DNA from 3 places in the Kitasatospora sp. NPDC057904 genome. Region 1 is predicted to be linked to each of the others. Evidence: riboswitches for the same ligand, from Rfam matches in the RefSeq annotation. Region 1 holds a riboswitch; each other region holds the start of a gene.
The links. Region 1 has a riboswitch for magnesium ahead of ACFVSN_RS40795 (magnesium transporter MgtE N-terminal domain-containing protein). Riboswitches for the same ligand answer to the same signal wherever they lie in the genome.
Positions count from the first base shown of each region.

Region 2: linked by a shared signal. The riboswitch ahead of ACFVSN_RS19310 (hypothetical protein) and the one ahead of ACFVSN_RS40795 (magnesium transporter MgtE N-terminal domain-containing protein) in region 1 are both predicted to bind magnesium.
Region 3: linked by a shared signal. The riboswitch ahead of ACFVSN_RS19050 (NRAMP family divalent metal transporter) and the one ahead of ACFVSN_RS40795 (magnesium transporter MgtE N-terminal domain-containing protein) in region 1 are both predicted to bind magnesium.

Region 1 is NZ_JBHVOL010000032.1:6,580-16,658, reverse strand. It holds gene ACFVSN_RS40815 (ABC transporter ATP-binding protein) at 1-1,823, opposite strand, end outside; gene ACFVSN_RS40810 (YceI family protein) at 2,331-2,882, shown strand; gene ACFVSN_RS40805 (NRAMP family divalent metal transporter) at 2,980-4,305, opposite strand; gene ACFVSN_RS40800 (RNA-guided endonuclease InsQ/TnpB family protein) at 4,477-5,700, shown strand; gene ACFVSN_RS40795 (magnesium transporter MgtE N-terminal domain-containing protein) at 5,736-7,103, opposite strand; M-box (ykoK) riboswitch at 7,414-7,593, opposite strand; gene ACFVSN_RS40790 (hypothetical protein) at 8,176-8,907, opposite strand; gene ACFVSN_RS40785 (protein kinase) at 9,073-10,079, shown strand, end outside.
Region 2 is NZ_JBHVOL010000007.1:78,907-88,985, reverse strand. It holds gene ACFVSN_RS19345 (nitrate/nitrite transporter) at 1-1,179, shown strand, start outside; gene ACFVSN_RS19340 (hypothetical protein) at 1,307-1,774, shown strand; gene ACFVSN_RS19335 (cupredoxin domain-containing protein) at 1,774-2,202, shown strand; gene ACFVSN_RS19330 (hypothetical protein) at 2,418-3,062, shown strand; gene ACFVSN_RS19325 (glyoxalase) at 3,118-3,537, opposite strand; gene ACFVSN_RS19320 (hypothetical protein) at 3,593-4,090, opposite strand; gene ACFVSN_RS19315 (winged helix-turn-helix domain-containing protein) at 4,137-4,640, opposite strand; gene ACFVSN_RS19310 (hypothetical protein) at 4,701-4,973, opposite strand; M-box (ykoK) riboswitch at 5,367-5,553, opposite strand; gene ACFVSN_RS19305 (alpha/beta hydrolase) at 5,752-6,963, shown strand; gene ACFVSN_RS19300 (universal stress protein) at 7,126-7,611, opposite strand; gene kdpB (potassium-transporting ATPase subunit KdpB) at 7,813-9,975, opposite strand.
Region 3 is NZ_JBHVOL010000007.1:18,812-28,890, forward strand. It holds gene ACFVSN_RS19035 (hypothetical protein) at 1-487, shown strand, start outside; gene ACFVSN_RS19040 (YoaK family protein) at 500-1,171, opposite strand; gene ACFVSN_RS19045 (MgtC/SapB family protein) at 1,220-1,954, opposite strand; gene ACFVSN_RS19050 (NRAMP family divalent metal transporter) at 2,062-3,708, opposite strand; M-box (ykoK) riboswitch at 4,087-4,261, opposite strand; gene ACFVSN_RS19055 (BlaI/MecI/CopY family transcriptional regulator) at 4,490-4,861, shown strand; gene ACFVSN_RS19060 (M56 family metallopeptidase) at 4,858-5,745, shown strand; gene ACFVSN_RS19065 (hypothetical protein) at 5,857-6,981, shown strand; gene ACFVSN_RS19070 (NlpC/P60 family protein) at 7,081-8,172, opposite strand; gene ACFVSN_RS19075 (methylmalonyl-CoA mutase family protein) at 8,517-10,079, shown strand, end outside.

The DNA.
Region 1 (10,079 bases):
GTGCCCTCCTGGAGGACCTTGCCGTCCTCGAGGACGACGATGCGGTCGGCGACGGCCACGTTCGTGAGCCGGTGCGTGACGAGGACGACCGCCCGCTCCTGCGCGACGGCGCGCAGGTTGCGGAAGATGCGGTGCTCGGCGCGCGGGTCGAGGGCGGCGGTGGGTTCGTCGAGGACCAGGAGGCCGGCCTCGCGGTGGAAGGCGCGGGCGATCGCGAGGCGCTGCCACTGGCCGCCGGAGAGTTCCTCGCCGCCCATCCACTCGACGGCCAGGAGGGTGGACAGGCCCCGGCGGAGCTTGGCGACGACCTCGGCCGCGCCGGAGGCCTCGGCGGCGCGCAGCACGGCGGCGTCGCCGTCGGCGGCGGGCTGGCCGAGGGTGATGTTGTCGCGGCAGGTGAGCGGCCACCGGGCGTAGTCCTGGGGGACGACGGCGACCTGGTGCCACAGGGCGTGCGGGTCGAGGTCGCGGGTGTCGTGGCCGTCCCACCGCACGGATCCGGCGGTGGGCAGGTAGAGGCCGGAGAGGAGTTTGGCGAGGGTGGTCTTGCCGGAGCCGTTCTCGCCGACGAGGGCCAGGATCTCGCCGCGTTCGACGTGCAGGTTCACGCCGTCGAGCGCCGTGCGTTCGGAGGAGGGGTAGGCGTAGCGGAGGTCCTCGACGGCGATGCGGCGCGGGGGCTCGGGCACCCGGTCGCCGCGCCGGGGGCGGTGGCCGCCGGCGGTGTCGAGGAAGGTGGACCAGTCGTCGAGGTACATGCCGGTGCGGAACAGGTCGGCGCCGTAGCCGACGATGCCGTGCAGGCTGGTGCCGACCGCGCCGAGCGCGAACACGGCCGCGCCGCCCTGGGGGAGGCCCATGCGGCCGGTGCTGACGAGCCACAGCATCGCCGCCCACACGAGGGCGGTGCCGAGCCCGGTGGCGGCGGCGCCGAGCACCGAGACGCGGGCGCTCTGCAGTGCGGCCCGGCGGGAGGTGACGTCGAGGCGGCGGCCGACGTGCTCGTACTTCTCGAGCAGGAAGTCGCCCATGGTGTCGGAGCGGATCTGGTCGGCGTTGCGTTTGACGTGGATGTACCAGCGCAGGTTGGCCATGATCCGGCGGTCGCCGATTGTGGCTCGGTTCGCGAGGAACTGGACCCGGGCGGCGCGCACCGACGCGAAGCCCTGGGGCAGCGCGGCGAGCACCAGCAGCGGGAGGAGGAGGGGGTGGAGGACGGTCAGGACGCCGGCGGCGCCGATGAGCGAGGCGACGGAGGCGATCAGGTTCTGCGCCTCGCCGACGATGTCGACGCACACGTCGGCGCCGCGGTCGGCGGCGTCCAGTTCGTCGTTGTAGCCGGCGGTGTCGTAGGCGGTGAGCTCGGCGGCGACGGTGGCGCGCAGGACGGCCGCCTCGGCCTCGCGGGAGATGCGCGGGGAGAGGTGGATGGTGATGGTGCGGATCGTGATGCCGAGCAGCGAGCGGGCGCCGGCCGCGGCCGCGATCACCAGGATCGACGGTGCGGCGTGCGCGAGCTTGTCGCCGACCCGGCCGGGGCCGAACAGGGCGGCGATGGTGCCGGTCGTGGCGAGCAGGCCGGTCGCGCCGAGCACGGCGGAGAGGACCTGGCAGGCGAGGAGCAGGGCGACGGAGAACCGGTCGATGCGCCAGCCGAGGCGGAAGGCGCGGACGACGAGCGTGGGCAGGCGGCGGGCCATCGCGCCGACGCTGATCGCCTCGATGGTCTCGATGCGGCGGCGGTCGGCCAGCCACGTGAGTTCCTCGTCGGCGTCGTCGGGGGCGTTGACGCCGTCGGCGGACCGCTGGGTCGGGGCGCTCATGCTCCCACCTCGCGGGGGTCGTTGAACACCGGGGTAGGGGGATTCACCACAGCTCCTCCAGGCGCGTGAACGGACGCGGAGCCGTCGCCGGGCAGCCCAAGTAGAGCCCAAATGGGCAAGGGGACAACGGAGTTGAGGCTGCGCGGCGGGCGGCGGAGGTCCGATGATGGTGCTGTTCGAGCCTGCCGTTCAAGCGATTTGCTCCCGGGCGAGCCCGGGTCGAACGGGGTGTTTTCGAGCACCCGGGGGGAGGCCCGTGGAGCGGCGGGAAGCCGGGCCCGCAAGGCGCGGAGACGTTGACGGGGGAGGTCGGACGGCGCTGCGGACCCGCTGCCGGATTCACTCGTTCGGCTGGTCGTGCGGCTCCCGGCCGGGCGGACCGTGCGGAGCGGCGGGCTCCTCGGCGCGTCCGTCTGGATGGCGGCCCGGGGGAGGCCTTAGCGTGAGCCGCGAACGACCCGGGGCGGACGGCGTCCCGGGCCCGGGACCTACGGAGGCACACCGGCCATGACCGCCGAACTCGCCGAGCTCACCGGGGACTACGTCCTCGACCCCGCCCACTCCCGGATCGGTTTCGTGGCGCGCCACGCCATGGTGACCAAGGTCCGCGGCGCATTCCACACCTTCGAGGGCTCGGCCCACCTGGACGGCGCGGACCCGTCCCGTTCGACCGCCGAGGTGGTGATCAAGGCCGAGAGCATCGACACCGGCGTCGAACAGCGTGACCAGCACCTGCGCACCAACGACTTCCTGGACGCGCCGAACTTCCCCGACATCACCTTCCGCACCACGGGGGTGGAGGTCGGCTCGGCCACCGAGTACCGGGTCACGGGTGACCTCACGATCAAGGACACCACCCGCCCGGTCACCATCGACTTCGAGTACACCGGCAACGCCGTGGACCCGTACGGCAACCTGCGGGTGGGCCTGGAGGGCGAGGTGACGATCAGCCGCAAGGACTTCGGCGTCACCTGGAACGCGGCGCTGGAGGGCGGCGGCGTCCTGGTCGGCGACAAGGTCGTGCTGCAGTTCGACGTCTCGGCGATCAAGCAGCAGTAAGGGGCCGTACCGCGGCCGAGGGCTCCTGGAACCGGCCCCCGAACGCCACCGGGCCTGCCGTCCGTGGACGACAGGCCCGGTGGCGGTTCCCGGTGGGTCAGCCGATGCCGAACCAGCCGAGGACGGTCTGGCCCAGCAGGATCGTCGACATGAGTGCGACGCCGACGACCGCGACGGTGGCCACGACGCGGTAGCGGGGGCTGTTGGCCGCGTCGCCGAGGACGGACCGGCGGTTGGTGAGCACCAGGAGGTAGACCAGCACGATCGGGCTGATCAGGCCCTGCAGCACCTGGGTGCCGATCAGCAGCTGGATGAGGTCCACCGGGGTCAGCGCCACGATGGCGCCGAGCGCGATCTGGGCGGTGAACAGCCCGAGGAACAGCGGCGCGTCGCGGAAGCTGCGCGACACGGAGCGCTCGACGCCCGCGGCCTCGCCGATCGCGTAGCTGGCGGAGAGCGGCACCACGGCGCCGGCCAGGGCGGAGGCGCCCATCAGCCCGAAGGCGAACAGCAGCTCGGCGCCGTGCCCGGCGACCGGCTTGAGCGCCTCGGCGGCCTCGGAGGCGGACTCCAGCGGGCCGGTGCCGCCGATCGCCGAGGCGGTCGCGATGATGATCGTCAGGCTGATCACGCACGCGAACACCGCGCCGAGCACGGCGTCCGCCCGGATCAGCTTGTAGTCGGCCGGTTTGGCACCGCGGTCGACGACGCCGGCCGCCGCGTAGAACTGCATGTACGGGCTGACGGTCGTACCGATCAGCGCGACGGCCAGCAGGATGAAGTCCTTGCTGGGCTCCAGGTGCGGGACGACCAGGTGCTCACCGACCTGCCCCCAGTCCGGGTGGCCCATGACCATGGCGACGGGGTAGGCGAAGAACGCCAGCGACATCACCAGGAAGATGCGCTCGGCCCACTTGTACGAGCCGAACAGCACCAGCGACCAGAGCAGGACGGCGGCCGGCGGGATGACCGCCCACTTGGGCACCCCGAGCAGTTCGAAGGCCGCGCCGATCCCGGCGAACTCGCTGACGACCAGCCCGGTGTTGGCCAGCAGCAGGCAGAACACGGCGAGCGCGGTGAGCCGCAGGCTGAACTGCTCGCGGATGAGCGCGCCCAGGCCCTTGCCGGTGTGCGCGCCGAGTCGGACGGCCATCTCCTGCACCATCACCAGGGCGATGGTGACGAGCACCATGAAGAACAGCGTCCCGTAGGTGAACTGGGAGCCGGCGCTCGCGTAGGTGGCGATGCCGGCGGCGTCGTTGCCGGCATTGGCCGCGACCAGCCCGGGACCGGCCACCATCGCGACGGCGGCGATCCGGCGGAAGCCTCTTCGGCGTCCGGGCGAGGGCGCGGACGACCGCGGCTCGGCCGGCGCGGCCGCGGACGCGTCGGCGCCGGGGCGGGTGTCGAGGTCGCGGGTCATCAGATGTCCCCCAGCGTTTGTCGGGCCGCAGCTGGGGGAGATGGGGATGCCCCCGTCGGTTGAGCGGGGGAGGGCCCTTGGCCCGCGGCCGCCAAGCGGTGGAGTTCGGTGCGCATCTGTTCTGACCTGCACTCTCTTTCGTTGTCAGTGGGCGGCGTTAGGTTGAGCAGCATGGCGACGGCAGCGACGGACGAGGGGCTTGGATATGCCCGGTACACCTACCGGCTTCGCGTGTCGTCGACCGCGTGTGCGTTGCTCGAAGCCGAGTGGGGACGGTGTCGGTGGTTGTGGAACGAGTGCGTTCACATGTCCCGCAAGGTGTACCTGCACAACCAGGCCCATCCCGAAGGCAAGCGCACTCTGGGCCCGGCTGATCTCGACAAGCTCCTGACCAGCGCCCGCGGCTCTATGGCGTGGCTGCGCGAGGGGGCCTCGGTGCCACAACAGCAGGTCATCCGGGACTTCGCGAAGTCCCGGAGCAAGGCGTGGAAGGACATGACAGCGAAACTGCCGGTCAATCAACGCGCCGGGATGCCGAAGCCAAAGCGCAAGCACGATTCCAGGCCATCGCTGAACTACACCCGCCGCGGCTTCCGGATCAAGGACGGCCGGCTCCACCTCGCGGGCGGGATCGTTGTGACCGTGGTGTGGTCGCGAGACCTTCCCACAGATCCCTCCTCGGTACGCGTCTACCGCGATGTCCTCGGCTACTGGAACTGCTCGTTCGTTGTGCAGGCGAGTACCGAACCGTTCGCGACGACCGGCGTCGTGATCGGCATCGACTGGGGTGTGAGGGAGATCGCGACCACCACTGACGATGCCTATGACCTGCCCCATCCAGAACATGGGAAGGGCGCCGCTGCGAGACTGGCGCACTACCAGCGCCAGATGGCCCGACGCCATCGACCGAAGGGGAAGGCACAGACAAAGGGTTACCACAAGGCCCGGCGGCAGGCCGCGAAGGTGCATCGGAAGATCGCCGACCGGCGCATGGACACGGCTCGCAAGTGGGCCAAGACCGTCGTCCGGGACCATGACGAAGTCGCGGTGGAGGACTTTCGGCCGAAGTTCCTCGCGAAAACCACCATGGCCAAGAAGGCCGCCGACGCTGCGATCGGTGCGGCCAAGGCAGCCTTGGTTGCGATGGCCGCAAAGCACGGACGCACCGTGCACCTGGTCAACCCCGTGCACAGCACGATGGATTGTGCGCGTTGCGGTGCGAGAGCCAAACACCGCCTCCCCCTCTCCGAGAGGATCTATACGTGCACTGCGTGCGGAGTCTCGTCCCCCAGGGACAAGAACTCCGCCCGCGTGATGCTCGTCCGGGCTGGTCTCAACCCGGCTGGTGATGATCGCGGAAGACCTCAGCGTCCGCAGGACGATGCGGCAGCGTGAGCCAGGAATCCCCCGTCTTCGGGCAGGGGAGGATCTCAATTGAGGAGCCTCCGGAAGTGCAGGCGCCCGCGCTCGGGGAGCAGCGAGTCGAGGATGTCGTCGGCCAGGACCCGGCCGAGGGGGCGGTCGGTGTCGTCGACCACGAGCAGGGAGGTGGCGCGGGCCGCGACCAGGTGGTGGGCGGCCTCGGCGAGGCGGGTGTCGGGGCGGACGGTCACCGGCGGGCCGAACTGGGCCCGCCAGGCGACCAGGTCGGCGATCACGGTGGTGTCCTCGGCGACGGCGAGGTCGAACAGCGGGATGTCGCCGACCAGGACTCCGTCGTCGTCGAGGACGGTCACCGCGTCGATGTCGGTGCGGTGTTCGGCCTGCGCGGCGAGTTCGGCCCGCACCTCGCCGACGGTCTGGGCGGACTCGGCGGTGACGAGCAGGGTGGTCATGGCGCCGCCGGCCGTGCCCTCGCGGTGGGTGAGCAGGGAGCGCAGCTCGGCGGCCTCGGGCTCGGGCATCCGGGCCAGCAGGTTCTCGCGCTCGCCCGGGTTGAGGTCGCGCAGGGCGTCGGCGGCCTCGTCCGGCTCCATCTCGTCGACCAGCCGGGCGGCGTGCTCGGGCGGCGCCTCGCGCAGGAGGTTCTCCAGCTCGGCGGGCTCCATCTCTTCGAGCGCGTCCGCCGCGTGCTCCGGCTCCAGCCAGCCGAGCAGCTGCTGGCGCTCGTGGCGGCCGAGGTCCTCGAGGATGTCGGCGAGGTCGGCCGGGCGCAGCCGGTGCAGCGCGGAGCGGGAGGCGCGCAGCCGTACCTCGGCGGGGCCGTGGGTGGCTTGCTCGCCGAAGGGGGCGACGGACTGCCAGTCCAGGACGCCGTCCGGGGTGGGGCGGATCTGCCAGCGGCGCGGGCCGAGGCGGCGCAGGAGGGTGGGCAGCGAGACGTCGACGCCGACCAGGACGGTGCGGGCGGCCAGCGGGGCGAGGTAGAGGTCGGCGGCGCGGGTGACCTGGACGCCGTCGACGTCGACGAGCTGGTGGTCCATCACGTCGCGGGCGAGCAGCACCTCGCCGGGCCTGCGGTTGAACTCGCGCAGGTCGACGCGGGAGGTGCGCAGCCGCACCCCGCAGGTGTGGATCCGCTCGACGGCGGTGGCCGCGATGAAGGCGCGGCGGCGGCCTATGCGGATGATCAGGCCGGTGACGGGCGGGTAGGGCTCCGGTCCGTAGAGGCGGGCGACGACGTCGACGACGCGGCCCACCTCCTCGCCGGCCTGGTTGGTGACCGGGCCGCCGACCAGCCCGGCGAGCGAGACGAGCGACGAGCGGACGGCCTTGGTGACGGTGGTGCGGCGCTCGGCTTCGACCGTGCGGTCGCGAAGGCGCGCCGTGGCGGACGAGAACAGCGTGGTGGTGGCCATGGAGAAACCCCCCTTGCCCCGGCAGGACGGGACATCGGGCCGCCCGGTGGCATGGCACTGCCAACCTTGACCGCAGGGCTCACCGGGCGCGCGCAGGGGCCTCCCGCGTCACGTGGACGCGAGGGGGAAGCGGAGCGGACCCGGCAGGTCAGGGAAGGAGGAGCCGCCTGGAGCAGCGGAAGAAGGACGGCGGGAACGAAACGGTGAAGGGCCGACTATGGCCAGGACTTCCGTCCATCACGCCCCCTCCCGATCTCGGCCGCGATCCAGTGCCGCGGCGGCATGGCAGGGCGGACGGACGTCACCGCCCGATGCACCCCAACTCGTCAGAGCTTTGGCACTCCACGGCGTGTCCCCGGCCGGTGCGGGCGGGGAAGCCACTTGGGGTCACCCCTTGGGCCGGGGAGACCTGTCCTGATCCGGAGCGTCTCTCGACGGGTGGGATCAGTGGCCTGTGTCCGTGAAGACGCCTCACCGAACGAGGTGTCTTTTCGAATCCTTGACAGGATAGGGCCTTGCCATCCCTCCGGCATAACCCTTGACCTGAGCTTGACCCCGCCCCGACCAGCGGGGGAGCCGCCGGGCGCGCGTCGGGGCGCGCGCGAAGGGAGGCGTACGCGGGGGGCCGGGAAGGCGAGAGGACCCGGGAGCGTAGCCTGCTCCCGGGCCCCTGTGTGCCGCCCAATTGCTCACACCGGCACGTTTAAGGGCCGCGGATCAGATTGAAACCGACGCGTTCTGCCGTTGAACTACCGTGCCACGGAGCGGCACAGGCAGGACTTGAACCTGCATTCGTCGATGTTCGTCCGCACCCGGTCGATCCGGTGTTCGGCGGCGAATGCTGAGACTGGAGCGAGAGTCTGAGTTTGACGGGGCCCGCCTCTGCCTGGCTTGGGCTACCCCGGCCGGTGGTGCCGGGGGGAGGATTCGAACCTCCACTGTGACCCCTGGGTCAGCTTCAACATCAGTGTCAGCTTTTTCGCACCGCGCGAGCGCCCCCATCCGGTCTCCCGGAGAGTTCTCGGCGCCGTTCGGTGCACCCGCCCGGCTCCCCGGACGGGTGATCAGGAGGCTACCTGAACAGGTAGCCGAAGACGGCGTCGCCCACGCGCTGGTCGGTGACCTCCACGGCGTTGGCCTCCTCGCGGGCGAACTTGACCGCCTGCTGGAGCTTCTCCACCCGTTCGGCGAGCTCGTTCACGCGCCGGGCGGGCAGGGCGCCGGAGAACTTGACGGTCGTCCAGTAGCCGACCGGGACGTCCTCGTAGTAGACCTCGACCTGGGCCGGGTGCTTCTCGGTGGCCTCGGCCTTGACGTGGTTGCGCGGCACCTTCTTGGTCCGGATGGTGCGCACCGGCTCGGTCTTCCAGGAGTCGGTGGACGGGTCGAGGTTCCATGACTCGGAGGCGTCCAGCACCGGGAGCTTGCGCACGAAGGTGAACAGGTCGGTGAGCTGCTTCTCCAGGAAGAGCAGGTACGGGACGGGCACCTGGGCGAGCAGCACCTGGCCGTCCACCACCACGTCGGCGCGGGCGCCGAGGTTGGCCCAGTCCTTGGTGGCCGTCACGTCGAACAACCGGGTGAGGGTCGTCGAGGTGGACCGCAGGATGTCCTCGGCCTTGAGCTGCACCCGGGTCGACTCCGGCGGCAGCTGCTCGCCCTCCTCGTCCTTGGGCTGGTAGGTGCGGGAGATCCCGGCCAGCAGCGCGGGCTTCTGCAGGTCCTGGTGGGCCTGGGTCAGCTCCTGGAAGGACTTGGACTTGACGCCTTTTTCGACGGCGATGATCTGGTTCAGCTTTGCCACGTCGAGGACGCTAGCAGTCCCGAACTGGTGCGCGATACCCAATTTATGACCAAGCGGCTTCCCTCGGACCGGGCCGTGCCGACGGGCCCGGACCGACGGGTCCGTGCCGACGGTCTGTACCGCGGCGTGTCCGGGCACAGGGGTGCGCCACTAAGGTATGGGCCCGTGACAGCATCGAACGGGGCAGTCGTCGGGGGCCGGTACCGGCTCCACGACCTCATCGGGCAGGGCGGCATGGGCCGCGTGTGGCGGGGGCGGGACGAGACCCTCGGGCGGGACGTCGCCGTGAAGGAGGTGCTCCTGCCGGCCGGCGTCGACGACGAGCACCGCGAGCAGCTCCTCCAGCGCACGCTGCGCGAGGCGCTCGCCGCCGCGCGGCTCAACCACCCGGGCATCATCACCGTGCACGACGTGGTCGAGCACGAGGGCGCGCCCGTGATCGTCATGGAGTACGTGACCGGCGCCTCGCTCGCCGCGCTGCTCGGCCGGGACGGCGCGCTGCCGGCGCGGCGGGTGGCCGAGATCGGCGTCGCGATGCTCAAGGCGCTCCAGCAGGCGCACGCGGCGGGGATCGTCCACCGCGACCTCAAGCCGGACAACGTCCTGTTGATGGACGAGCGCGTCATCCTCACCGACTTCGGCATCGCGCACATGGCCGACGCGACGACCGCGCTCACCCGGACCGGCGCCGTCATCGGCACTCCCGCCTACATGGCCCCCGAGCAGCTGGAGGGCAAGCCGCCGACGCCCGCCAACGACCTGTGGTCGCTCGGCGCGACGCTGTACGCGGCGGTGGAGGGCCAAGCGCCGTTCCACGCCGACACGTTCAGCGCGCTCTGCATCGCCGTCGTCACCCAGCCGCCGCGCCCCACCCAGCGGGCCGGTGCCCTCGCGCCGGTGCTCGCCGGGCTGCTCACGAAGGACCCGGCGCAGCGACTGACGGCCGAACAAGCCATCGCGGCGCTGGAGTCGGTGGTCCGGGGCGGGACGGCCCCGGTCGCTCCGCCGCCGACCCAGGTCGACGCGCCGCCGCAGTCGCCGGGCTTCGGGCCGGCCCTGGGCTACCCGCCGCCGTCCGGGGAGCCGCTGCGGTCGGTGCTCGGGACGTTCCCGCACCAAACGCCGACGCCCGACGGAGGCTTCGCGCCGCACCAGCAGACCGCGCCCCATTC
Region 2 (10,079 bases), on a different contig from region 1:
TACCACATCGACACGGCGGGCAAGTTCACGCTCACCGCGCTCCCGACCGCGCTCGGCGCGCTGCTGCGCCTGCCGTACACCTTCGCCGTCGCGCGGTTCGGCGGACGGAACTGGACGGTGATCAGCGCCCTGCTGCTGCTCGTGCCGACCGTGCTCGCCGCCCTCGTCCTGAAGCCCGGCGTCTCGTACGGGACGCTGCTCGCGGTGGCCTGCGTGGCCGGCGTCGGCGGCGGCAACTTCGCCTCGTCCATGGCCAACATCAACGCCTTCTACCCGCACCGGCTCAAGGGCTGGGCGCTCGGCATCAACGCGGGCGGCGGCAATCTCGGCGTGCCGGCCGTGCAGCTGCTCGGGCTGCTCGTCCTCGCCACGGCGGGCGCGGCCCACCCGCGGCTGCTGCCGCTGATCTACCTGCCGCTGATCGTGCTCGCGGCGGCGGGGGCCTGGTGGAGGATGGACAACCTGCCGGCGTCGTCCGCCGGTGCCAAGGAGGGGCGGGCGCTGCGCGAGGTGGCCCGGGACCCGTACGGCTGGGCCGTGTCCGCGCTGTACATCGGCACGTTCGGCTCGTTCATCGGGTTCGGCTTCGCCTTCGGGCAGGTGCTCCAGGTGCAGTTCCACGACCGCTTCGACACCCCGGTCAAGGCCGCCGCGCTCACCTTCCTCGGGCCGCTGCTCGGCTCGCTCCTGCGGCCCGTCGGCGGACGGCTCGCCGACCGCTGGGGCGGCGCGCGCGTCACGCTCGCGACGTTCGCGGCCATGGGCGCCGGGACGGCCGTCGTGCTCGCCGCCTCCCGGGCGGGCTCGCTGCCGCTGTTCCTGGCCGGGTTCGTCGCGCTGTTCGTCCTCAGCGGGATCGGCAACGGCTCGACGTACAAGATGATCCCCGCGCACTACCAGGGCCGGGCCCGCGCCGCCGTCGCCGCGGGCGCCGACCCCGCGGCGGCGGAGACCGACGCACGGCGGCGCTCGGCCGCGCTCATCGGGCTCGCGGGTGCGATCGGGGCGTTCGGCGGGGTGATCGTGAACCTCGCCTTCCGGCAGTCCTTCCAGGCCAGCCACAACGGGGACGCCGCCTACGTGGGCTTCCTGGGGGCCTACCTGGCGTGCTCGGCGCTCACCTGGGTCGTCTGGCTGCGGCCGGGCGCGCGGGCCGGGCTGGTGCGGCAGGCGGCCTGAGGCCGGTGACGGGCGCCGGGGCGGCGCGTGCCGGGGGGCGTGAGCCGTTCGGGCCGCCCGGCGCGCGGGGCCGGGGGCGGGCGATTAGCGTCGGCCGCAGCTCGTCCTAGCCCCCGGGAGGTTGGCAGTGCAGCGGTGGATCATCCTGACGGTCCTCACCACGGCCCTCAGCGGCCTGGCAGTACCCGCAGTGCCCGCAGTGGCCGATGCGGGCCCCGATCAGCCGACGACGTCGGTCACCATCGACGGCGCGCGGATCGACCAGAAGATCCCGGGCAAGGTCCGGGTCGACGTCACATACGTGTGCGGGGTGGCCGCCGAGGCCAGGTCGCTGACCGTCACGGTGGAGCAGCAGGACCCGGAGGACGCCGCCACGAAGGCCTTCGGCTCCACCCGCACGGCCGACACGGACATCCAGTGCGACGGGACGGAGCAGCATCGCCAGCTCATCGTGTCGTCCAAGACCACCAACTGGATCCCCGACGTGGACGCCGTCCTGACCGCCACGGTCTCCAACCTCGGCTCCGCCCCGCCGGCCTCGGCCGACGCCCGCCGGATCCGGCTCGCCACCCCCACCCCCGCCGCAACCGGCTGATGCGCCCGCCGACCCGGCTCGCCCGGGCCGGCGGCGCCCTCCTCCTCGCCGCCGGCCTGAGCGCATCCCTCACCGGATGCCTCAGCGCCTACATCGGCTCGGCGCCGGAGGACAGCGGCCCCACCACCGCACCCGCCGCGCCACGGCTCCCCACGACGGCGGCCCCCAGCGGCCCGACGGCGGTGACGGTGACGATCGGGAACTTCCTGTTCCAGCCCGCGAACTTCACCGTCCGCCCCGGCGGCACCGTCACGGTGGTGAACGCCGACACGGTCGAGCACACCCTCACCGCCCAGGACCGCACGTTCGACACGGCCCCCATCGCCCCGGGCGCCTCGGCCACCTTCAAGGCACCGGCGCAGCGCGGCGCGTACTCGTACCAGTGCACGTTCCACCACTTCATGCGGGGCATCCTGACGGTGGGTTAGGCCCGTCGTGGAGTCCCCGCCGTTCGACGGGACGACGGATCCGGCCGGGCCGGACCGCGGCGTGTGCCCATGGCCGATCCCGCTCCGTAGCCGCAAGTTCACTGGTCACGACTGCTGCTCCCTTTGCACCCCATGCTCTACAGTGCTGTAGAACTAAGAGCTGGTAAAGCAGGCGCCAAGGCGGGGGCGACGCGAACAGCGAACGGGGTTGAACCATGGACAGACCGCTCCGGCTACCTCAGCAGGACCGGGCCGACTTCGAGACGGTGCTCAGCAGGGCGCTCGCGGGGGCGGCGGTGCAGGCCGCGCTGCGCGCGAGGGGGGAGCAGGCGCACGGGGTCGAGCGGTTGCGGCGGTGTGCGCGGGACAACGCGGAGTACGTGCTGGCCGCCGCCGCGCCCGAGTACGAGCGGTACGCGGGGTTGCGGGCGGACGCCGACGCGGAGGCGCGGCTGCCGGTGGACGCGCCTGCGCCGGAGCGGGCCTCGGGGTGGCTGGGGGTGCTGGCGGTGATCGTGCCGCTCGTCTCCGGGGCCGCGGCCGGGATCTTCCTGCTGCTCGGCTACGCGCTCGGGCTGGCCGACGACTCGGAGGTGCTGGGCGGGGCGCTGGTCGGTGCCGGGTGGGTCGCGGCCGGGGTGGCGCTGGTGAGTGCGCTGGCGGGCGGGATCGGGCTGGCCGCCGCGGCCTCGCGCTCGCGGGCGGCCGAGGGCGGGGACGCCGGGGCCCCGGGCGAGTTGGCGCTCGCGCGGGACGCCTGGCGGACGGCGCTGGCGGAGCGCGGGATGGTGCCGTACCTGGTCGCCCAGGCGAACGCCGGGCGCGGCGGGGCCACCGCCGCGCCCGGGTCGCGGGTGTAGAAGCCGGATACGGGCAAGGAGACCTCAAGGAGCCTGCGGTTTCGCCTGGTTGCCTTCACCGGTACGAAGGCTCCTTGGATGATCCGGTCGGCTGTGCAGGGGTGGGCGCGGGCTGCTGTTCGACGAACTCCAGCAGGTTGCCGACCGGATCCTGGGTGTAGAAGCGGCGGTTCGGCGGCAGCGAGGTGTCCCACACGACCAGCGCGCCGGAGCTCTCCAGCCGGCTCGCGAAGGCGTCGATCTCGTCGACGACCAGGCCGGGGTGGGCCTTGGCGGTCGGCCGGAAGGCGTCCTCGATGCCCAGGTAGAGCCGGACGCGGCCACCGTCGGCGGCGAACCAGCACCCGCCGCGTGCGGCGAGCGAGGCCGGGCGGGGGAGCTCGGCCATCTGCAGGATGTCGCCGTAGAAGGCGCGCAGCATGGCCTCGCTGCCGGGTGGGGCGGCGAGTTGGACGTGGTCCAGGGCGGTGATCACCGAAGGGTTCCTCTCGTGGTGCGGTGCAGGGGGCGGGAGTTGGCGGGTGTGGTCGTCAACGGTGCTGGGACGGAGGCGGGTTGGCGCCGGGCCGATGCGGTCCCCGGCGCCGCTCGCGGACGGCGTCCACGAGGATCCGGACGGTCGGGACGGGCAGGTCCAGTCGGCGGGCGATCCACGGCGCGGTGTGACCGCCGAGGGCGAGCACCCAGGCCGCGTAGAGCTGGTTGAGCTGCGGCCCGTCCTCGGTGAGCAGCAGCGGGCGGACGGCCTCCATCGGGAAGCCCTCCAGGGCGCGGGTGCTGTAGACGGGGCCGTCCGGGCCCGGCGGAGGCAGCGGGAGCCTCCGCCGGGCCGCCAGGCGGCGGCCGACGAGCAGCACGCCGACGAGCAGCAGACCGGTGGCGGCGGACCCGATGAGGGCGGCGCCGATCACCGGCCGGTCCGGGTCCGAGGCCTCGTTCAGCGCGAGGCCTTCGAGGACGAGCAGCGTCAGGACGACGAGCAGCCCCGCCGCCTCGCCGCGCCGCGGGAGCAGCTTGCCGGGAGTCATCGGAAACCTCATCGTGGCCGTGGTGACGGTGAGTTGGCGAAATGGGTCAGGCCGCGGCGGCCAGCCGGGGGTCGTACTTGTAGCCGACCTGGCGGACGGTCGCGAGGGTGGGCCGGTGCCCGGGGCCGAGCTTGCGGCGTATCCGGGCGATGTGGGTGGAGATGGTGCGGGTGTCGCCGTTGTCGGGGCGGCCCCACACGCTCTCCATCAGCTGGCGGCGGCTGTGCACCCGCAGGGGGTTGGCGACCAGGTGGGCGAGCAGCTCGAACTCCATGAAGGTGAGGTCGACTTCGCGGCCGTTCACGGTGGCGACGCGCTGCTCGGGGTCGATCGCCAGCCCGTTCGGCGGGGTGTCGTCCCCGGCCTGCGGGCGGATGGCCCGGACGGTGGCGGCCCGGACGGAACCGGCCTGTGCGGGGACGCGCTCGGCGGGGGCGGCGGGAACGGCGGGGGCGGCCTTGGCCGCGGGGGCGCTCGCCGTCGTGACGGCGCGGAGGGCGGCCCGGTGGTCGGAGAAGATGACGTCGAGCCGGGGGTAGCGGACGGCCATGACGGGACTTCCTTCGGCGTGATTCTGCTGGTGGAGTGGGTGGCAGGGGCGGACGGGCGGTCAGCTCTCGGCGTGCCAGCGGGCGCACAGCCCTGCCGTCCCGTCGGCGGCGGTGACGGCCTCCCAGCGGGCCCGCAGGCGCATCGGCGGCCCGGCCGGGGCCTGCGAACCGATGGCCCGGAGCACGGTGTCGTCGATCGGGCCCGCGGTGATCGAGCCCGCGGCGATGGGGCCCGCGGCGATCCGGCCGAGGACGCCGGCGAGGGCGGCGCGCAGGCCGCGGGGCGGAACGGTCCGGGTGGTGGTGGGGTGGAAGAAAGCGGCGACGGACATGGCGACTCACCTCGGGTTCAACGGTCGGCGGGCGTGCGAGGGCATGCCCCGGCCGGGCGTGGCGTGGGGTTGGCGGGTTGACGCGCGGGCCCGCCTCGCGGCGTGCGACGGTGACCCCCTGCGGGCACGGCACCGCGACCCGGGGCGGCCGTCCGATGCGGGGCCGCGCGGGCACGATGGTGTGCGCATGCGCTGACGAAACGTCAGAAGCACGGTGGGATAAGGGGGTTCAGCGTCTGCCGGAGGCGTGCTCGGGCATGCGGGAACGGGGCCGACTGTGGCCCGGACTACTACTACTGCTGTCCATGCGATCGCCTCCTTCCGGTCGGACGCACCGCGGGCGGTGCGTTCATCGACTCGGCAGGAGCTCGCCAACCTGCCCCCCGGGCCGCCGGCTCACCCCAACTCGTCAGAGCTTTGGCACTTCACGGCGTAATCCCCGGCCGCAACGGGCACTGCGGGGAAGCCACTTGGGATCAACCCTTAGGTCGGGAAGATCTGTCCTGAACCTGGGCGTCTCTCGACGTCGTCGGGTCAGTGGCCTGTGTCCGTGAAGACGCCTCACCGAACGAGGTGCCTTTTCAAACACCCGAAAGCATAGCCCGGAACCGGGCGATCCTCGACACCTTTGTCGAACTTCTGACACGAACTCCCGGCGAACTCCCGGTACGAACGCCCTCCCCGGAGCGCATGACGTTCGGGTGCCATCCGATTACGGTGGGTGGGAGGCGCTGTGGATCCGGGACCGGTGGTCCACAGTGGTAGGGGAGGCCGGACCATGGGACTCACCAGTCACAAGCTGCTCGCGCTGACGGCGCTGTTCACCGTGGCCACGGTGCTCGGCACGCTGTGGGTGTGGCCGAAGTTGGCCGTCCGGAGCTGGCCGGCGATGTTCCTGCGGCTCGGCACGATCGTGCTCACGCAGCTGGCGCTGGTCGCCACGCTGGGGCTCGCGGTGAACGACTACTTCGTCTTCTACAGCAGCTGGTCCGACCTGCTGGGGCACGATCGCGGGGCGGCCGTGATCCAGGGCGCCGGAGCCACCCCGAGCGCTACGGGGACGAGCGGTGCGGGGGCGAGCGGTACGGGGACCAGCGGCGCCGGGACGACCGGCACCGGGCCCGCCCGCTCGCCCGCCGGGATCCCGGTGCTCGGCACGGCGGACATCACCGGCGCCCCGGCGGGCAGCCGCGACCCGGCGCAGATCGGGCGGCTCGACAAGGTCCGCATCCCCGGCGGGACGACCGGTCTGAGCACCGACGGTTACGTCTACCTGCCGCCGCAGTACTTCCAGCCGGGCGGCGAGCACCGGCAGTTCCCCGCGCTGCTCGTGATGACCGGCTTCCCCGGCGACGCCGCCAACCTCGTCACCAAGCTGCGCTACCCGGCGTACGAGCTCGACCTGCTGCGGAAGGGCGCGATGCGGCCGGCCGTGCTCGTGCTGATGCGCCCGTCGCCGTCGATGCCCCGGGACAGCGAGTGCGAGGACGTCCCGAACGGCCCGCAGGCGCAGTCGTACTACACGACGGACGTCCCGGCCGACCTGCGCGCCTCCTACCGGGTCCTGGACGGCACCGGGAGCCTCGGCGTGATCGGCGACTCGACGGGCGGCTACTGCGCGCTCAAGCTCGGCATGGTGCACCCGCAGACCTTCCCGGCCGTGGTCTCGCTCTCCGGCTACTTCAAGGCGGCGGACGACATCACGACCGGGGACCTCTTCGGCGGCAGCGCGCAGCGCCGCGACGAGGCCGACCTCACGTGGCGCCTCGCGCACCTGCCGATGCCGTCGCTGTCGGCGCTGCTCGCGGACAGCAAGGAGGACGGGAGCACGTACGCGGACTCGTCGGCCTTCGCGGCGGCGGCCCGTCCGCCGCTCACGGTGGCGCAGGCCACGGTGGACTCGGGCGGGCACAACTTCACGACCTGGACGCGGCTGCTTCCGCCCTCGCTCACATGGCTGAGCGACCACCTCAACGCCCCATCTCCGTAGGAACGTTGGCATGGCGCCGCCCCCGTCCGGGCGGATCGGACGGGGGCGGCGGAGGGGGGCTCGCCGGGCCGGCCCCGGCGGCCCTGGTCGTGGTGCCGCGGTGATGCGGTCGGTGGCGTGATGCCGCGATGCCGCGATGATGCGGTGCCGCGGTCGGTGGCGTCAGCGGGCGAGGAGCGGGAGCGGGGCGCCCGTGCGGGCGGGGAGTTCGAGGCGGGTCAGGAGATCGGACGGGGACACCTCGACGACCCGGCAGCCGGCCCGGTGGCGGCAGTGGCGGGCGACCGACGCGTGGCGCAGCCGGTCGAGCCGGCGGCGGGTGGCGGCGCCGATCACGAGGATGTCGTCCGGGCCGGTGACGGCGCCGACCAGGGCGGGTCCCGGTTCGGAGTTGACCACCACGGGGTGGACGACCAGGCCGGACGGGTACCCGCCGTAGGCCTGTTCGAAGGCGATGTCGAGGCGCCGGCGGGCGGCGTGCTCCAGTTCGGACAGTGGTCGCAGCCCGTCCCGGTCGTGCGCGGTCCAGGCGGCGACCGGCACGAGGGTGGCTCCGTGCCGCGCCGCTTCGCCGACGGCGTGGTAGAGAGCGGCGAGACTGCTCAGTGATCCGCTCAGGCCGACGATCACTCGGGTGGTCCCGGTCATGGCCGTTCGCCTCCGTGTGCCAGTTTGTCTTCGTGTGGGTGCGTGTCTTCGGTTCCGTCATGTCCAGTGAACCCCGGAACCACCCCGTCCGCGTCGCCGCTGACGCTGCCATGACGCGTGTCGCCCGCATCTTGACGGCCCCCTGACAGCCGTGCGTACTAGTAGCACCGGTGCCGGTACCGCTACTCGCACCGGCGGCGGTCAGCCCAGCCCCGGGACGAACTCGATCAGCAGGTCGATCGCCTTGATGCCGAGGAACGGCAGGACCAGCCCGCCCAGCCCGTACACCCGCAGGTTGCGCCGGAGCAGGTCGGTCGCGGAGGCGGGCTGGTAGCGGACGCCGCGCAGGGCGAGCGGGATGAGCGCGACGATGATCAGCGCGTTGAAGATGATCGCGGAGGCGATCGCGGACTGCGGGCTGTGCAGCCCCATGATGTTGAGGTGGTGCAGCCCGGGGTAGGCGTTCGCGAACATCGCGGGGATGATCGCGAAGAACTTGGCGACGTCGTTGGTGATCGAGAAGGTGGTCAACGCGCCCCGGGTGATGAGGAGTTGCTTGCCGACCCGGATGATGTCGATGAGCTTGGCCGGGTTGGAGTCGAGGTCGACCATGTTGCCCGCCTCCTTCGCCGCCGGGGTGCCGGAGTTCATGGCGACGCCGACGTCGGCCTGGGCGAGGGCGGGGGCGTCGTTGGTGCCGTCGCCGGTCATCGCGACCATGTTCCCGGCGGCCTGCTCCTGGCGCAGGTAGGCGAGCTTGTCCTCGGGCGTGGCCTCGGCGAGGAAGTCGTCGACCCCGGCCTCCTCGGCGATGGCCTTGGCGGTGAGCGGGTTGTCGCCGGTGACCATGACCGTGCGGATGCCCATCCGCCGCAGCTCGGCGAAGCGTTCGGCGATGCCCTCCTTGACGACGTCCTTGAGCTCGACGACGCCGAGCGCGCGGGCGCCGTGCCGGTCGTGCACGGCGACGAGCAGCGGGGTGCCGCCGTCCCCGGCGATCCGGTCGACGAGCGGTTTGGCCGCCATCGGCAGCCGGCCGCCGGACTGCACGACCCACTGGGCGACGGCGTTCGCGGCGCCCTTGCGGATGAGGCAGGCGGTCCCGTCGGGCCAGCTCAGGTCGACGCCGCTCATCCGGCTGTGCGCGGTGAACGGGACGGGCCGCTGTTCGCCGAGCTCGCCGGGCGCCCTTGGCGGCACCCAGTACTGACGGTTCGTCAGTTCGACGAGCGAGCGCCCCTCCGGCGTCTCGTCCGCGGCGGACGCCAACTGTGCCGCCTCGGCGAGCTGTTCGGTCGTCGCGCCGGGCAGCGGGTGCAGGGCGACGGCCCGCCGGTTGCCGTAGGTGATGGTGCCGGTCTTGTCGAGCAGCAGCACGTCGACGTCCCCGGCGGCCTCGACGGCCCGGCCGGAGAGGGCGACGACGTTGCGCTGGACGAGCCGGTCCATCCCGGCGATGCCGATCGCGGAGAGCAGCGCGCCGATGGTCGTCGGGATGAGCGCGACCATCAGGGCGCAGAGCACGACGGTGGTCTGCGGGGCGTGCGCGTAGATGGCCATCGGCTGGAGGGAGACGACGGAGAGGATGAAGATGATGGTGAGCGACGCGAGCAGGATGTTGAGCGCGATCTCGTTCGGCGTCTTCTGCCGGTCGGCGCCCTCGACCAGGCTGATCATCCGGTCGATGAAGCTCTGCCCGGGCCGGGAGGTGATCCGGACGACCAAGTGGTCCGAGAGCACTCTGGTGCCGCCGGTGACGCTGGTGCGGTCGCCGCCGGACTCGCGGATGACGGGGGCGGACTCGCCGGTGATCGCGGACTCGTCGACGCTGGCGACGCCCTCGACCACCTCGCCGTCCTGCGGGATCACCTCGCCGGCCGACACGAGCACGATGTCGTGCAGCATCAACTCGTTGGCGGGGATGACCTCGTGACGGTGGTCAGGGATGCCGACCCGCCAGTGCAGCAGCCGTCGGGCGGTGGTGCCGGCCTGCGCGCGGCGCAGCGAGTCGGCCTGCGCCTTGCCGCGCGCCTCGGCGACGGCCTCGGCGAGGTTGGCGAACAGCACGGTGAGCCAGAGCCAGAAGCCGATGAGCCACGCGAACACGCTGGGGCGGGCGACGGCGGTGAGCGTGGTGAGGGCCGAGCCGGTCTCGACGACGAGCATGACCGGGTTGCGGACCATCGTGCGCGGGTGCAGCTTGCGGACGGCGGCGGGCAGGGCCTCGGCGAGCTGCTGCCGGGTGATGAGGCGACGGCGTCCGTTGGCGGGGCCGCTGGGCCGATGGCTGGGGTGGGGCGGTTGCTGCGGGTGGGGCGCGTGCTGCGGGTGGTCGGTGGTGTCCGTGAGGGCCGTACGGCGCATCGTCTCGGGGACCTTCCGGGCTGCCCCTTGCGGTGGGGCGGCGGGTTCGGTGGCGACGGGAACGGCGGACAGCCCACCACCGGATTCCCGTGCGCCATGCCGGT
Region 3 (10,079 bases), on a different contig from region 1:
CACCGGCTGCGGGCCGGACGACCCGGACCCCGCGCCCGCGGCCGCCTCGCCGGCGCCCACCACGGCCGCCTCCGGCGCGCCCGCGCCCGCCCCGACGGCGAGCGCGGCACCCACCACGCCCGCGCCGACCGCCTCTGCGGCGCTCAAGCCCTGCCACCCGGACCCGGCCCGGCCGGACTTCGTCAAGTTCGACTCCGCGACCACCGCGGGCGGCGTGACCAAGGTGACCCTGACGCCGGTGAGCTGCGGCTACAAGGCGGAGAACGAGGAGCTCGTCGAGTACACCCCCACCGGCGACGCCACGGGCTACCAGCTGACGAAGAACGCGGTGGTGCAGGTGATCGAGTTCACCGGCAAGGGCACCAAGGAGCGCACGATCGCGCCGGCCGAGCTGGCCACGTACAAGCCGGCCAGCACGCCGTACTTCGCGGTCCACCGGAACGAGCAGGGGAAGATCACGGCGATGAAGGAGATCTACCACCCCTGAGACACGCCCTGGTCACGGCCGCGCCGCCCAGGGCGGGGTGGTGCGGGAGGGGCGGTGGAGGACGGCCGCGACGGCGACCAACAGGGCCGAGGCCAGGGCCAGCGCCGTCGGGACGTTCGCGTGGAGGACGAGCAGGGCGCCCAGCAGGGCCCCGGCGAGCATCCAGACCGCGGAGGCCAGCCGGCGGGGGCCGGAGCGGTCCGCGGCGAGGGCGGTGATCGTCATGGTCAGCACCGTCGTCGTCAGGTCGGGCACCTTCAGCGAGCGCACCACCGCGTTCTGGCCGCCCATCGCCAGGGCGAGCAGCCCGATCAGCGCGTAGCGGACCGGGTCGGCGGTGTGCCCGGCCGCCGCCGCCAGGACGGTGCTCACGACGACGAGCGCCGCCTGGGCCGCCACCGCCGCCCGCAGCAGCCGTCCCCGGTGCTCGGGCAGGCGGTCGGCGAGGCGCCCGCCGGCCAGGGCGCCGACGAGGAAGGCGGCGAGGGCGGCGAGCGACGCGGTCGCGGAGAGGTTGGCCGCGCCGGCCAGGGCGAAGCCGAGGAACACCACGTTGCCGGTCATGTTGGCGACGAAGACGTGCCCGAGCGCGAGGTAGCTGACCGCGTCGACCACGCCGGTGACGACGGTGAGCACCAGGAGCAGCGGCACGAGCGGCCCGTGCCTGGGGTCGGGAGTGAGCATCGGGCCTCCTGGCGGTGGACGGTCTGACGGTCCTTCCGTTCTACTCCCTCACGCGAGCGCCGGGGCGCCGGGATCGTCCGATTCGTCCTCGACGTGCCAGTGGAGGTCGCGCACGCCCGGTTCGAGGGAGAGCCGGGTGACGACCTGCTCCAGCGCGGGGGCGACCTGGCCGGTGATGGCGACGGTCGCGCGCAGGCTGGTGGCCTCGCCGTTGTCGGCACGGCGGGCGCGCAGGCCGGTGGGGGTGAGCCCGGAGGCCGACAGGGACTGGAGCAGCAGGGCCCGGATGTGCGCCTCGGACTTGCGGTCGCACTCCACGTGGACGGTCGCGCGGTTGGTGGAGTCCGGGTCGCTGCCGGACTGCGGGGCGCGGTCGAGCAGCCGCCCGGCCGGGCGCAGCACGAGGTGGACGGCGAGCACGGCGAGGGTGCCGAGGACGGCGAGTTCGAGCTTGCCGGAGGCGGCGAGCACCCCGACGGCGGCCGAACACCACAGTGTGGCGGCGGTGTTGAGGCCGCGCACGCCGGCGCCGTCGCGCAGGATGACGCCACCGCCGAGGAAGCCGATGCCGGAGACGACGTACGAGGCGACCCGGGTGGGGCTGCCGGTGTCGCCGACGGCCTCGCTGTAGAGGACGAACAGGGTGGCGCCGGCGGCGACCAGGGCGTTGGTGCGCAGGCCGGCCATCCGGGCGCGCCACTGGCGTTCGACGCCGATCAGGGCGCCGCAGGCGACGCCGGTGGCCAGCCGGACCAGGAACTCGACGGTGGTCAGGGTGTGCACGGCGGCACCTCCTACGGGGAGACGGCGGGCGGACGGGAGGGGAAAGCGGAACGGACGGGCGGCAGGCCCTCGGCCCGCCCCCGTCCGTTCGGTGGGTTCACGGTGGCTCAGTGCCCGAGGGCGGTCTGGACGACCTTGATGATGACCATGATCATCGCGATCAGCAGGTAGGCGCGCAGGGCGCCCATGCCGACCTTGCGGGCGGTGGACATGACCGGCTTCTCCAGGGTCTCCAGCGGGGGCATCCGCCAGTTCTCGCGCCCGGTGCGGTCGACCGGGTCCTCCTTGGTGCCGCTGCGGCCGAAGGTGAAGAAGTACCCGGCGACCAGCACGCCCGCCACGCCGCAGCCGGCCATGATCCACAGGATCGCCTCCGAGCTGATGTCCGGCCAGACGACGGCGGCGGTCAGGATCAGCGACAGCATGACCAGCACGCCGACCACGGCCGAGGTGAAGGCGTTGGTCTTCGGGCCGTTGACCCACGGGCCCAGGACGGCCTTGTCGTTGCAGAGCAGCAGCAGGAAGACCGTCGCGGAGGGCAGCAGCACGCCGGCGAGCACCTGGACGAACTGCGTCATCAGGCCCTGGGTGTACTCGGTGGACAGCAGCGTGATCGCCGCGGCGACCACGACCAGGCCGGCATAGATCCCGTAGAAGCCCTTCGCGCCCTTCACGCCGCGGTGCAGCGAGTGCTTGATGCCGAACACGTCGCCGATGGCGTAGGCGGTGGACAGCGAGACCGCGAAGGCACCGATGATCGAGGCGTCCAGCAGCGCGATCGCGAACAGCACACCGGCCAGGCGGCCGGCCTTGTCCTCGATGCCCCTGGCAACGGCCGCCGCGTCGGAGAACTGGCCGAAACCGTCGGTGCCCGCGAACGCGGCGGCGGTCAGGCCCATCATCGCGGCGGCGCCGATGATGACCACCGCGATGCCGATCCACAGGTCGATCTTCTCGTACTTCATGAAACGCGGGGTGATGCGCTTGTCGATGACGTACGACTGCTGGAAGAACAGCTGCCAGGGGGCGACGGTGGTGCCCACGATGGAGACGATCACCAGCATCACGGCCGCGAGCTGGCCCGAGCCGCCCGGCATGCTCGGCACCACGAAGTCGTGGGCCATCTGCGAGGTCTTCGGGTGGACCATGAAGTAGATCGGCACCAGCAGCAGCGAACCGACGCACAGCGTGACGGCGACCCGCTCGAAGCGCCGGAAGGAGCCGGTGAACGCCGAGGCGATGATGATCGCGGCGGCCAGGACCACCGAGGCGACCTTCGGCAGGCCGAGGTAGCCGGCCGCGAGGGTGACGCCGATGAACTCGGTCACCAGGGTCAGGGCGTTGAGCAGGAACAGGTCGATGACGCTGAACGCGCCCCAGAACCTGCCGAAGCGCTCCAGGATCAGCCGCGCGTGGCCGACACCGGTGACGGCGCCCAGGCGCAGCACCATCTCCTGGTTCACGTACAGCACGGGGACCAGCATCAGCAGGGTCCACAGCAGCTGGGTGCCGTAGTTCTGGCCGGCCTGGCCGTAGGTGGAGAAGGCGCCGGCGTCGTTGTCGCCGACCATGACGATCAGGCCCGGGCCGATGATCGCCAGCAGGGTCTTCAGCCGCACCGAGAGCCCCTGGCGGGGCGCGTCGTCGTCCAGCCTGATGGTGCCGAGGGCACCCTTGATGTCACCGATGTGCGCGTCGTCCAGCACCGCGCTGCGAGCGGCGGGAACCTTCGGGTCGAGCATGACGTCTGCCATGGTGGGTCCTCCCCGCCCCCTGCCTTGAGGGGGCCATAAGGGGGCACGCAGCAGTAATCCTCCCTGCGGACGCACGGCACCGGGCCGCACGGCGGCGCGAGCCGGGACAGGACCGGGCTCGGGCGTCGCGCGGGCATGACGGTGCGTCAGGTCGCCTGGGTCATGGCATGGTCGAGCGCATGACGCAGCGTCTGATGGGGCGTTCGCAGGAAAGGTTGTTACCGCGTGCCGGAGGTGTACGAGAGCATGCGGGGGTAGGGGCAACTGTGGCCCGGACTACTGCAGTCCATGTTTCTCGCCTCCTCCCGGCCGGGGGGCGCACCGACTGTGCGCCGCATCGCGACACGGCAAGGAGCGTCCCGGCGCACGAAGGCGACCGGTACACCCCAACTCGTCAGAGCTTTGGCACTTCACGGCGTGATCCCCCTTGCGGGGGAAGCCACTTGGGATCAACCCTTAGGTCGGGAAGATCTGTCCTGAACCTGGGCGTCTCTCGACGTCGTCGGGTCAGTGGCCTGTGTCCGTGAAGACGCCTCACCGAACGAGGTGCCTCTTCAAACCTCGAAAAGCATACCCCCGTCAGGATCGCCGTGGGCCACTTTTCCGGTGTCCTTCGACACCTTTGTAGAACTTTGACGCCAGAGGACGCCGGAGGACGCCGGAAACGCAGCAAGAGGACGCAGCAGGGGACGCAGGAGGACGCCCGACTTCGGCGACGTCGAACGCCGTACCATGGGCGCCGTTCCAGACGGCGGCGGCGAGGAAGGGAAACGGGGCGGTGCTGCGCGGGTTCGGCGATCTTGAGGCCGAGATCATGGACCGGCTCTGGTCCTGGGGCCGGCCGGCCACGGTGCGCGAGGTGGTCGACGACCTCCAGCAGCAGCGGCCGGTCGCCTACACCACCGTGACCACGGTGGCCGACATCCTCCACACCAAGGGCTGGCTGCGCCGGGACAAGGTCGGCCGCGCCTGGGTGTACGAGCCGACCTGCACGCGCGAGGCGTACACCGCCCGGCTCATGCACCAGGCACTGGAGACCACCCAGGACCGCACCGGTGCGCTGCTGCACTTCGTCGACGCCATGAGCGGCGACGAGGCCTCCGCGCTGCTCGCCGCCCTGGAGCAGGTGAAAGCCCGGGACGACGAGCGGTGACCCTCGCGCTGCTCTGCCTCTACCTGGCCGCGACCGGTCTCGCGCTGCCGCGCCGGCTGGCCGGCTCCGCCCGGCTCCAGACCCGCCCGGTGGCGGGCACCGCCCTGTGGCTGGCGCTGATGGCCTCCTTCGCCGTCGCGCTGCTGCTCGCCGCCCACCACACCGTCGAACCCTTCGCCCACGAGCCCGCCGGACTGCTCGGGCTCATCCCGCACGCCGAACCGGCCCCGCCGCTGGCCCCGCACACCCACGACTGGTGGCTGCTCGCCGCCGGGGCCGCCGGGGTCGCCGCGGTGGTGGCCGGCGTCGGCGCGCGGGCCGGGCGGGCGCGCCGGCGGCACCGGAAGGTGCTGGACGTCGTCGCGGTGCGCGACCGGCGCTGGAACGCCCTGGTGCTGGAGCACGCCCACCCGACCGTCTACTGCCTGCCCGGCCGCCGCAGCCGGGTCGTGGTCTCACGCGGCGCCCTGGAACTCCTCGACGAGTGCCAGCTCGCCGCCGCCGTCGCGCACGAGCGCGAGCACATCCGCGGGCGGCACCACCTGCTCCGGCTGCCGGCCGACGCCTTCGCGCTCCTCCTCGGCCGCCTGCCGCTGGCCCGCCTGGGACGGGCGGAGGTGGCGCTGCTGCTGGAGATGGCGGCCGACGACGCGGCGCTCGCCCGGGTGTCGCGCAGCGAACTCGCCTCCGCGCTCTGCGCCCTGGCCACCTCCCCGGCACCCCCGGGCGGCTCCCTCGGGGTCGCGGCCACCGGGGTGCTCACCCGGGTGCGGCGGCTGGCGCACCCCGCGGGCGGCCGGCGCCGGCGCCGAGCGGCGTGGTGGGCCGGGGTGGTGGCGATCCCGCTGCTCCCCTACCTGTTGGCCTGCGCGCCACATCCGTGAGCGGGGCGGACTCGTTCCGGTCATTGACCGTCCATCAGACTCTCAGGAAGATCGGTTAGCCTGCCCCGGCACCGCACCGTGCGGTGCGCCAAAGGGGGATCGACAACCGCGATGACCGCGAAGACTTCCAAGCGTTCGATCAGCACGTACACCCGCGCGACCGCCGTGGCCGCCGCTGCCGCCGCCGTCCTGGCGCTCACCGGCACCGCCGCCCAGGCCGCGGACCAGAGCGCCGCCGCCCCGGTCTCCGGCACCGAGGGCATCATCACCGTCGGCCACAACCAGGCCCAGCCGCTCGTCAGCCCCGACGGCACCACGGCGTACGTCGTGGTGAGCGGGACGGGCAACACCGTCCAGGTGAAGGCGGTCGACACCCAGAGCGACGCCGTCACCCGGCAGGCCACCCTCGACACCGCCCAGCTCGGCCTGGTCGCCGCGCTGTCCGCGGACGGCACCCGCGTGTACGTCGCGAACGGGCAGCAGCTCGTGGTGCTCGACACCGCCACGCTGACCGTGCTCACCACCACCGCGCTGCCCGACCAGCCGCGCCAGGCCGGCTGGAACCCGGGCCTGCTCACCGGCCTCACCGTGAGCCCCGACGGCGCCACCGCCTACGTCGTCCAGAACGGGCCCACCGCCTACCGCCAGTACGGCCAGGGCCGGGTGGTCGCGTTCTCCACCGCCCAGCACGCCTTCACCGGCTCCGTGCAGGTGCCCACCAGCTTCACCGGCACCGCCGCGTTCCGGCCGGGCGGGCACGACCTGTACGTCGGCGGCGACGCCGGCGTCTTCCACGTCGGCACGGCGGGCACCGCGCCCACCCTGGTCGGGACCGTCGGCGGCACCGCCGGGGCGCTCGACTACCACCCGGTCTTCACCCCGGACGGCACCCGCCTGTTCGCGGTGGCCTCCGGCTACAAGGGCGGCCAGGCCGACGTGATCGACCCGGCCGGCGACACCGTCACCCGCCACCTCACCCTGGTCAACGGCTTCGCCGACCTGGGCGACCCGCAGATCAGCCCGGACGGCACCCGCCTCTACCTGACGAAGGCCGACTACAGCAACGGCCCGTCGGTGCTCTCCGTCGACACCGCCTCCGGCAGCCTGGTCGCGGCCGAGACCGTCTCCCCCGACGAGGACCAGCTCGACGGCCTCGCCGTCGGCCCCGACGGCCACACCCTGTACCTGACCGGCAGCATCGGGAGCAACGGGACGCTCCAGATCATCGCCAACTGACCCACGGGAGCGGGCCCGGTCGTTCCGTGCGGAACGACCGGGCCCTCCTCCTTCGTCGACGTGAGCCGTGCTTCGTCGCCGTGCCGCGGGCGGTGCCCGTCAGGCGGGGCGGACGGCGCCCATGTACGGCATGACGGAGATCGGGAGGACCTCCACGTTCTTGCCCGTGCGCGGGGAGTGGATCATCTTGCCGTCGCCTATGTAGATGCCGACGTGGTGGATGTCCTCGTAGAAGAAGACGAGGTCGCCGGGCTGGAGGTCACCGCGGGCGATGCGCGTGCCGGCGTTCCACTGGTCCTGCGACATCCGGGGGAGCTTGACGCCGGCCGCGCGGTAGGCGGCGCCGGTCAGGCCGGAGCAGTCCCAGGTGTTCGGCCCGGTCGAGCCCCATTCGTAGGGCTTGCCGAGCTGGGCGGTGGCGAACTTGATGATGTCGGCGGCGCGGCCGCTCGCACTCGGGCTCGGCAGGGTGGCGTCCGCGCCGGGCCCCGCGGCGGGCCGGCCGGCCGAGCGGGAGGCCCGGTCCGCCGCGGCGGCCTGCTGGGCGGCGGCCTTCGCCTTCTCGGCGGACTCCTGGGCGTTGATCCTGGCCCGGTCTTCGGCGCTCAGCTTGTTGAGCAGCGCCTGGGCCTGCGCGAGCCGGCTCTGGACCTGCTTCTTCTCCTCGCCCAGCGACGCGCCCACGCTGTCGAGCTGGGTGAGCATGGCGGCGGCCTCGGCGCGGTCCTGGTCGAGCCGGCGCTGCTCGTCGCGGGCCTGCTTGAGCAGTGCGGTCTGGCCCTCGACGACCTGGTTCTGCGCGGCGGCGCGCTCCAGGTAGCCGGCCGGGTCGGAGTCGAGCATCAGCTGGATGCCCGGGTCGATGCCGTTGGTGCGGTACTGCTCGCCCGCCACCGCGCCGAGCCGGGTGCGCAGCTCGTTCATCGCCTCCTGGCCGCGGGCGACCTTGTCCTGGATCCGGTTCGCGTCCGCCTGGAGCGACTGCTGCTTGGCCTGGAAGCCGTTGTAGCGCTCGATGGACTGCTCGGCCTCCTCGTTGAGCTTGTCCACCTGTTCCTTGACGGAGGCGAGCGTGGGCGTCGGCTCGGCGTGGGCGGTCCCGGCGGCGAGCACCGCGCCGCCGGCCACGGCCGTGGTGAGGACGGCGAGGCGCGCCCGGCTCGGGGGGCTGGGCTTGCGGCGCTTTCCCATGGCGGTGGGCTCCTTCGGGGGACGGAGGCAGGGCGGAGCGGGGCGGAACAGGGCACGGCGGAGCGAAGGCGGGTGGGATCGCACGGGGGATGTCAGCCCCACCCGCCTTCTTCGAAGTAACTTAATAGATGGGCGCCGAGGTTCCACAATCCCGTTGTCACTTCTCCTTCTTGGAACGACCGCGGCCGCCGCTTTCGTTCAACCGTCCGCCCGACCGCCCGGCCCCCTCGACGCCCCGGCTGGCACTCGGCGTCACCCGGAGTGCTGAAGTGTGGCTAAATCGAGGGAAAGGTCACATCCACCGGCCCTCCTGTGCCCGCGCGAACGGGCGCTAACCTGCGGTCATGAAGGTCCCGCCCGAAGGGCTCCCCCTCGCCGCCGAGTTCCCGGCAGCGCACCGTGAGCAGTGGCAGCGGCTCGTCGAGGGCGTGCTGCGCAAGTCCGGTGCGCAGCCCGAGGACGCCCCCGCCGCCGAACAGGCGCTCGCCACCCGCCTCCAGGACGGCCTGAGCGCCCGCCCCCTGTACACCGCCGAGGACACCGGCGCCGAGGCCGGCTACCCCGGCTTCGCGCCGTTCGTGCGCGGCGGTCGCCCGCAGGGTTCGGCCGTCGCCGGGTGGGACGTCCGCCAGCGGCACGCCGACCCGGACCGGCGCCGGACCAACGAGGCGGTCCTCGCGGACCTGGAGAACGGCGTCGGCTCGCTCTGGCTGGAGCTCGGCGGGGACGGCCTGCCGATCGCCGCGCTGCCCGAGGCGCTGGCCGGCGTCTACCTGGACCTGGCCGCCGTCGCCCTCGACGCCGGAGCCGAATTCGCCGACGCCGCCGAGCAGTTGTTCAAGCTGTACGAGGAGCGCGAGGTCTCCCCCGGTGCCGCCGCCGGCAACCTCGGGGCCGACCCGCTCGGCCTCCAGGCCAGAACCGGCGACACCGCCCGCACCGACGCCCTGCTCGCCGACGCCGCCGCGCTCGCCGCCCGCTGCGCCGCCGACTACCCCGGCGTCCGCGCCCTCACCGTCGACGCCCTGCCGTACCACGAGGCCGGCGCCTCGCCCGCCCAGGAGCTGGGCTGCTCGCTCGCCACCGGCGTCGCCTACCTGCGTGCCCTGACCGCCGCCGGGCTCCCGGTGGACGCCGCGCTCGGCCAGCTGGAGTTCCGCTACGCGGCCGACGGCGACCAGTTCCTGACGATCGCCAAGTTCCGTGCCGCGCGCCGCCTGTGGGCCCGCGTCGCCGAGGTGTCCGGCGCGTCCGCCGAGGCCTCCGCGCAGCGCCAGCACGCCGTCACGTCCCGGGTCATGATGACCGCGCGCGACCCGTGGGTGAACATGCTGCGCACCACCGTCGCCTGCCTCGCCGCCGGGGTCGGCGGCGCCGACGCTGTGACCGTGCTGCCCTTCGACACCGCGCTCGGCCTGCCCGACGCGTTCGCGCGCCGGATCGCCCGCAACACCCAGTCGATCCTGCTGGAGGAGTCCCACCTGGCCCGGGTGATCGACCCGGCCGGCGGCTCCTGGTACGTCGAGCAGCTGAGCGAGGAGCTCGCGCACGCCGCCTGGGCCTGGTTCCAGGAGATCGAGCGGGCCGGCGGCCAGCGGGCCGCGCTGGAGTCCGGCCTGGCCGGCGAGCGGATCGCCGCGACCTGGGCGGAGCGCTCCGCGAAGCTCGCCAAGCGGCGCGAACCCGTGACCGGTGTCAGCGAGTTCCCGCACCTGGACGAGCACCCGCTGGTCCGCGAGCCGGCCCCGGCCGCGCCCGGCGGCGGGCTGCCGCAGGTGCGGCGCGCCGAGGCGTACGAGGCCCTGCGGGACCGCTCGGACGCCTTCCTCGCGGCCGACGGCGAGCGGCCGAAGCTGTTCCTGGCGTCGATCGGCACCGCCGCCGCGCACACCGCGCGCACCACCTTC